DNA from 3 places in the Ancylobacter sp. TS-1 genome. Region 2 is predicted to be linked to each of the others. Evidence: predicted binding sites of a transcription regulator. Region 2 holds the regulator's gene; each other region holds the start of a gene.
What was found. Region 2 encodes PhoB, which activates phosphate uptake and scavenging genes when phosphate is short. Its sites were predicted from a motif close to TGTCATNNANCTGTCAT; they were not measured.
Positions count from the first base shown of each region.

Region 1 (2,196 bases), 530 kb from region 2:
TAGAGTTCCGGCCGCCGGTCGCGGAACACGCCCCAGCTCTGGCGCTGGCGGGCGATGCCGTCGAGGTCGAAGGTCGCGGTGAGCACGGTCTCGTCGGTGCGGCCCGCCTCGGCGACCTTCTCGCCGGTCGGCCCGGCGATGAAGGAGGAGCCGTAGAAGGTTATCTCAGTCCCGTTGCGCCCCGGCTCGGTGCCGATGCGGTTGGAGGCGATCAGCGGGGTGAGGTTGGCCCCCGCATGGCCCTGCATCACGCGCTGCCAGTGGCCGGACGAGTCGAGGCCGGTATCGTGCGGCTCGGAGCCGATGGCGGTCGGGTAGAGCAGCACCTCGGCGCCCAGCAGCGCCATGGCGCGGGCGCATTCGGGGAACCACTGGTCCCAGCAGATGCCGACGCCGATGCGCCCGACCGCCGTGTCCCACACGCGAAAGCCGGTGTCGCCGGGGGAGAAGTAGAATTTCTCAGTGTAGCCCGGCCCGTCCGGAATGTGGCTCTTGCGGTAGAGGCCGAGGATCGAGCCGTCGGCGTCGATCACCGCGATGGAGTTGAACGTCGCCTGCCCGGCACGCTCGAAGAAGGAGACCGGCAGCACCACGCCGAGTTCCCGGGCCAGCCCGGCGAAACGGGCGATCAGCCGGTTGCCCTCGAAGGGAGCGGCGAGGTCGAGGAACTCGTAGAGCTGGTCCTGGCAGAAATAGGGGGTCTCGAACAGCTCCTGCAGCAGGATGAGCGTCGCGCCGCGTCCGGCGGCCTCGCGCACCAGCGCCTCGGCGCGGGCGATGTTGGCCTCGATGTCCCAGTCGCAGCGCATCTGGGTGGCGGCAACGGTCAGGCTGCGCATCATGTTCTCCGGTGTAGAGGGTCGGCGGGTCAGTTGACCGCGCGCAGCGGCTTTTCGAGCACCGCGACGACGCGGCGAAGCTCGTGCCCGCGCTTCAGGATGAGGCCGGTCTGCGACACCACCGTGTAGGCGCCCTGCCGGCGGGCGAGGCGCGGGTCCTTCTCGATGCGGTAGATCGGCACCTCGGCGGCGCGGCGGAAGATCGAGAACACGGCCTTGTCGCGGGTGAAGTCGATGGCGTAGTCGCGCCATTCGCCGAGCGCCACCATGCGCCCGTAAAGGTCGAGGATGAGGTCGAGCTCGCGCCGGTCGAAGGTGACGAGATCGGCACGCGCGCCGACCGGCAAGGCTATGGGGTCAATTTCCGCCACGCGGCTCCTCCGGCTGATCCGGGCCCGCTGCCAAGGCGGCCTCCGGCGCAACGCGTCATTTGCCTGTCATGATCCACCTCGCCGGGGGCGCCTTCAAGCGCCTTTCGCGTGTGGGCCGCTCTTGTGCCCGGCGGACAGCCGTTCACGCCCTCGTTAACGGAATTCACACGGCCGCCCGAATTCAGCCGTTGCGATGCCGTGCCCGGCTTCCAATCTCTCATCATAGCGTTGGGCCGGTGCACGTGGCGCATCGGTTTCCCAGCCCCCCAGCCCCCCGCGGTGCTCGTGGACCGGCCTGACGTTACGTTCTAGGTTCAATCCCCGAATTGACCTTCAGGCCCGGCTCCCCCGCCGGGCCTTTTTCTTTGTCCGGATGAGAACGGAAACGGGCTGGTGTCAGGGCAGCGGCTGGAGCGCGGCGCCGAGCACGGGGCCGGGCTCGGTCGACGAACCGGACTGCACGAAGACGACGACCGCGTCGGTCGGGTCGCCCGGCAGGCGGCGCAGCGCCGCCTCGTAGCTCGCCTCGTCGCCGTTCCAGTTGCCGAGCTTGACCCAGCCGCGCACCACATTGTGGTAGGTCATGCTGGTGCCCTCGTTCTCGCCGCGGCCGATATCGACCTTCATGCGCGAGGCGACGGGGCACAGCCACACCTCGCCCGCGCCGGCGCCGGGCGCGGCGCCGACCGTGATCCGCACCCGGTCGCCCATGGTCTCCACCGCCACCGGGACGGTGGGGCGGGCGATGGCGGAAACGGTGCGCTCGATCATCGCGCGGTCGGAGCCGATGGCCATCACGCGCCCGTTCACGACCGCCTGCGGGGTGAACATCTTGCCGTCGCCGCGCATGCGGGCATAGGCCTTCTGGCGCAGCGAATGGCCGTGCTTGGCCAGCGTGTCCTTCCAGCCGAGATAGTCCCAGTAATCGACGGCCAGCGTCAGGGCGATGACGTCCGGGCGCTCGGCCAGCTCGCTCATCAGCTTGT
Region 1 covers NZ_CP045144.1:2,452,305-2,454,500, reverse strand. The annotation lists gene aguB (N-carbamoylputrescine amidase) at 1-842, opposite strand, end outside; gene GBB76_RS11535 (DUF2794 domain-containing protein) at 869-1,210, opposite strand; gene GBB76_RS11530 (thioredoxin family protein) at 1,607-2,196, opposite strand, start outside.
Region 1: a site for PhoB is predicted at 1,264-1,280, ahead of GBB76_RS11535 (DUF2794 domain-containing protein). Genes of this name have one in related genera too.

Region 2 (2,196 bases):
ATGCGCATCGCCAACGACCTCGAGCGCATTGGCGACCTCGCCAAGAACACCGCCAAGCGCGTGCTGGCGCTCACCGGCGAGTTCCACCCGCAGAAGCTGGTGCGCGGCGTGGAGCACATGTCGGGCATCGTGCTCGAGCAGCTCAAGATGGTGCTGGATTCCTATGCCAGCCGCGACGCGGCCCGCGCGCTCGACGTCTGGCAGCGCGACGGCGAGGTCGACGTGCTCTACACCTCGCTGTTCCGCGAACTCCTCACCTACATGATGGAGGATCCGCGCAACATCTCGCTGTGCACGCACCTGCTGTTCTGCGCCAAGAACATCGAGCGCATCGGCGACCACGCCACCAACATCGCCGAGACGGTGCATTACCTGACCACCGGCCAGCTGCTCACCGAGGAGCGGCCGAAGCAGGACACCAGCAGCCTGACCAGCGTGGCCTTCCCGGCCTGAGGCCCGTCCCGGGACGAACCCCGGGGCGACGAGCGATCGGATAGCAGACCATGCCCACCAATATTCTGATCGTGGAGGATGAGGAGCCCCTCACCCTCCTGCTCCGCTACAATCTGGAATCGGAAGGCTACGCGGTCGACAGCGTCGGCCGCGGCGACGAGGCGGAGACCCGCCTGCGCGAGAGCGTGCCGGACCTGCTCATCCTCGACTGGATGCTGCCCGGCCTCTCCGGCATCGAGCTGTGCCGGCGCCTGCGGGCCCGGCCCGAGACCGAGCGCATGCCGATCCTCATGCTCACCGCGCGCGGCGAGGAGACCGAGCGCGTGCGCGGCCTCGCCACCGGCGCCGACGACTATGTGGTGAAGCCCTTCTCCGTGCCCGAGCTGGTGGCCCGGGTGCGGGCGCTGCTGCGCCGGGCCAAGCCCGAGCACATCTCGACCCTGCTGCGTGCCGGCGACATCGAACTGGACCGCGAGACCAAGCGCGTGCATCGCGCCGGCCGTGAACTTCATCTCGGCCCCACCGAGTTCCGGCTGCTGGAGTTCCTCATGCAGTCGCCGGGCCGCGTCTATTCGCGCGAGCAGCTTCTCGACGGCGTGTGGGGGCAGGACGTCTATATCGACGAGCGCACCGTGGACGTGCATGTCGGCCGACTGCGCAAGGCGCTCAACCGCCCGCGCCAGCCCGACCCGATCCGCACCGTGCGCGGCTCCGGCTATTCCTTCAACGAGATGTTCGCCCGCGCGCATTGAGCGGGGCGACGATGCCGGGCCGCCACCGTCGCCCAAGCTACCGTCGCCCCGGACGGTCAGGCGCGGGTGATCGACAGCCCGCCATCGACCAGATGGGCGGTGCCCGAGACGAAGGAAGAGTCGTCCGAGGCGAGGTAGAGCACCGAGCGTGCCAGTTCCTCCGGTTTGGCGACCCTCTTCAGCGCATGCAGGCCGGTGACGAAAGCCTGCGCTTCCGGCGTGTCGTTGGCCTCGCGGAACATGTCGGTCTCCACCGCGCCGGGCAGGATCGCGTTCACCCGGATAGCCTGCGGCCCGAACTCGGCGGCCAGCGCCTGGGTGAGGCCGATCAGCCCGGATTTGGAGGCGGCATAGGCGGCGAGGCCGGGAAACGCCGCCGTGTAGCCGACGAAGGTCGAGGTGAAGATCACCGAGCCGCCGCCGGTCTTCAGCATCTCGCCGATCTGATGCTTGGCGCCGAGGAAGGAGCCGGTGAGGTTCACCGCCAGCGTGTCCTCCCACCCCTTGGCCGAGACGCCGGTGCTGGGGCCCTTTTCGCCGAGCGTGCCGGCATTGTTGACGGCGATGTCGAGCCGGCCGAACCGCTCCACCGCCAGGGCCGCCAGCGCGCGGTCATAGTCCTCGTCGCGCACGTCGCCGGCGAGCACCGCCGCCGTGCCGCCGGCCGCGACGATCTCCGCCGCCAGCGCGTCGAGCTCGGCCTGCCGCCGGGCACCCAGCACCAGCTTCGCCCCCTCGCGGGCGAACAGCACCGCCGTCGCCCGGCCGATGCCGGCACTGGCGCCGGCGATCAGTGCCACCTTTCCATCAAGACGTCCCATCTATGTCTCCTCGCAATGTCCAAGACCGCCCATGGCGGCGCGTCGGCGAGTAGTATGGTGATAACGTCGTGTTCGGATTAGCCTGCAAACGGCGGAAATCGTGTCCGGAGAAACCGAACGATGAAACTCGACGGCATTGCCGCCTTCGTCGCCATCGCCGAGGCGGGCTC
Region 2 covers NZ_CP045144.1:2,983,174-2,985,369, forward strand. The annotation lists gene phoU (phosphate signaling complex protein PhoU) at 1-453, shown strand, start outside; gene phoB (phosphate regulon transcriptional regulator PhoB) at 504-1,205, shown strand; gene GBB76_RS14040 (SDR family oxidoreductase) at 1,262-2,026, opposite strand; gene GBB76_RS14045 (LysR family transcriptional regulator) at 2,147-2,196, shown strand, end outside.

Region 3 (2,196 bases), 700 kb from region 2:
TTTCCGTGCCGGAAATGCTCACCCGCGAGGCCTATGGCGCGGTAAACGGGGCGATGTCGGCGCCGAGCACCGTCTCGCGCGCGCTGACCCCGCTCGGCGCCGCGCTGATCTGGTCGATGTCGGGTTCCTATGATGGCGTGCTGTTCTGCATCGTCATCACGACCGTCATTGTGGCCGTCGGCTTCTGGCTGGCCGCCTTCCTTTCGCGCCGCGCGGCCACGCCCTGAGGCTTCCGATCGATGAGCACCTTCGACGATTTCACCGATGCGCTCGACCCCGGCCATTTCGACCGGCCGGAACTGGACAAGCTGGCGCCCGCCGCGCCGATGACGCATCCCCCGCGCATCCTGCTGCTCTACGGCTCGCTGCGCGCGCGCTCCTACAGCCGGCTGCTGGTCGAGGAAGCCGCGCGTCTTCTGACCGCCATGGGGGCGGAGACGCGCATCTTCGACCCCAGCGGCCTGCCGCTGCCGGACAGCGTGCCGGCGGATCATCCCAAGGTGCAGGAACTGCGCGCGCTGTCGGAATGGTCGGAAGGGCAGGTCTGGTGCAGCCCGGAGCGGCACGGCACCATCACCGGCCTGTTCAAGTGCCAGATCGACTGGCTGCCGCTGGAATATCGCGGCATCCGCCCGACGCAGGGGCGCACGCTGGCGGTGATGCAGGTCTCCGGCGGCTCGCAATCCTTCAACGCGGTCAACACGCTGCGCGTGCTCGGCCGCTGGATGCGGATGATCACCATTCCCAACCAGTCCTCGGTGGCCAAGGCGTTCGAGGAATTCGACGAGGCCGGGCGGATGAGGCCGTCGCCCTATTACGACCGCGTGGTCGACGTGATGGAGGAACTGGTGAAGTTCACCCTGCTGACCCGCGACCGCCGCGACTATTTCACCAGCCGCTACAGCGAGCGCCGGGAAGCCGCCCTGAAGGCGGTTCAGGAGAGGGCGGCGCCGGAAACCGATCTCGCGACCATCGCCATGACGGGAACGCAGGCTCCCCGGTAGGCGGGTGGGCACGCCACCCGGGCGTGTCGATATGTCTCGAAATAATAATCACGGAAAAGGCGAACTTGAGCCATTCCGACCCCCTCGTGGCGCGCAGACCGTCACCGAACTGTCATTCGCGGCTGGTACGGCGCAGGGGGCCGGAAGCGCGCCGCCACAGCGGGCGAGCGTCCGGGTCATCGGCAATCCGAGGGAGATCCGGGCATGAAGGTCGGCATCAGCGGCATGGGGCGGATCGGGCGGCTGGCGCTGCGCGCGGCGATGGGGGCCGCCGAGCGTCAGAGCAGCGATCCGCGCGCCGGAAACCGGCTCGATGTCGTCCATTTCAACGAGATCAAGGGCGGCGCCGCAGCCACCGCGCATCTCCTCGAATTCGACAGCGTGCAGGGGCGCTGGCGCGCGCAGATCGAGGCCTCGGGCGACGAGGCCGTCACCATAGACGGCAGGCGCATTTCCTTCTCCGCCCATGCCGCCCCGGCCGACATCCCGTGGGGCGACCTCGGCATCGACGTCGTGCTGGAATGCACCGGCAAGTTCCTGACCCCGGCCGTCCTGCAGGGCCATCTGGATCGCGGCGCCAAGCGGGTGATCGTCGCCGCGCCGGTGAAGGTCCCCTCGGTGCTCAACGTCGTCGTCGGCGTCAACGAGCACCTCTACGACCCGGCGGCACACCCCGTCGTCACGGCGGCGTCCTGCACCACCAACTGCCTCGCCCCTGTGGTGAAGGTCGTCCATGAGGCGATCGGCATCCGCCATGGCCAGATCACCACCATCCACAACCCGACCAACACCAATGTGGTCGTCGACGCACCGCACAAGGATTTGCGCCGCGCGCGATCCGCCATGCTGTCGCTCCAGCCCACCACCACGGGCAGCGCCACCGCCATCGCGCTGATCTATCCCGAGCTGAAGGGCAAGCTGAACGGCCATGCCGTGCGCGCCCCGGTGCTCAACGCCTCGCTCACCGACGCGGTGTTCGAGATGAAGCGCCCGACCACGGTGGAAGAGGTGAACGAGCTGTTCCGCTCCGCCGCGCAGGGCCCGCTTGCCGGCATTCTCGGCTATGAGCCGCGCCCGCTGGTCTCCGCCGACTATGCCCGCGACACCCGCTCCTCCATCGTCGACGGCCTCTCGACCATGGTCACCGACGAGACGCTGCTGAAGGTCTACGCCTGGTACGACAACGAGATGG
Region 3 covers NZ_CP045144.1:3,681,828-3,684,023, reverse strand. The annotation lists gene GBB76_RS17355 (MFS transporter) at 1-227, shown strand, start outside; gene arsH (arsenical resistance protein ArsH) at 240-1,004, shown strand; gene GBB76_RS17345 (ArsJ-associated glyceraldehyde-3-phosphate dehydrogenase) at 1,209-2,196, shown strand, end outside.
Region 3: a site for PhoB is predicted at 1,104-1,120, ahead of GBB76_RS17345 (ArsJ-associated glyceraldehyde-3-phosphate dehydrogenase). Genes of this name have one in related genera too.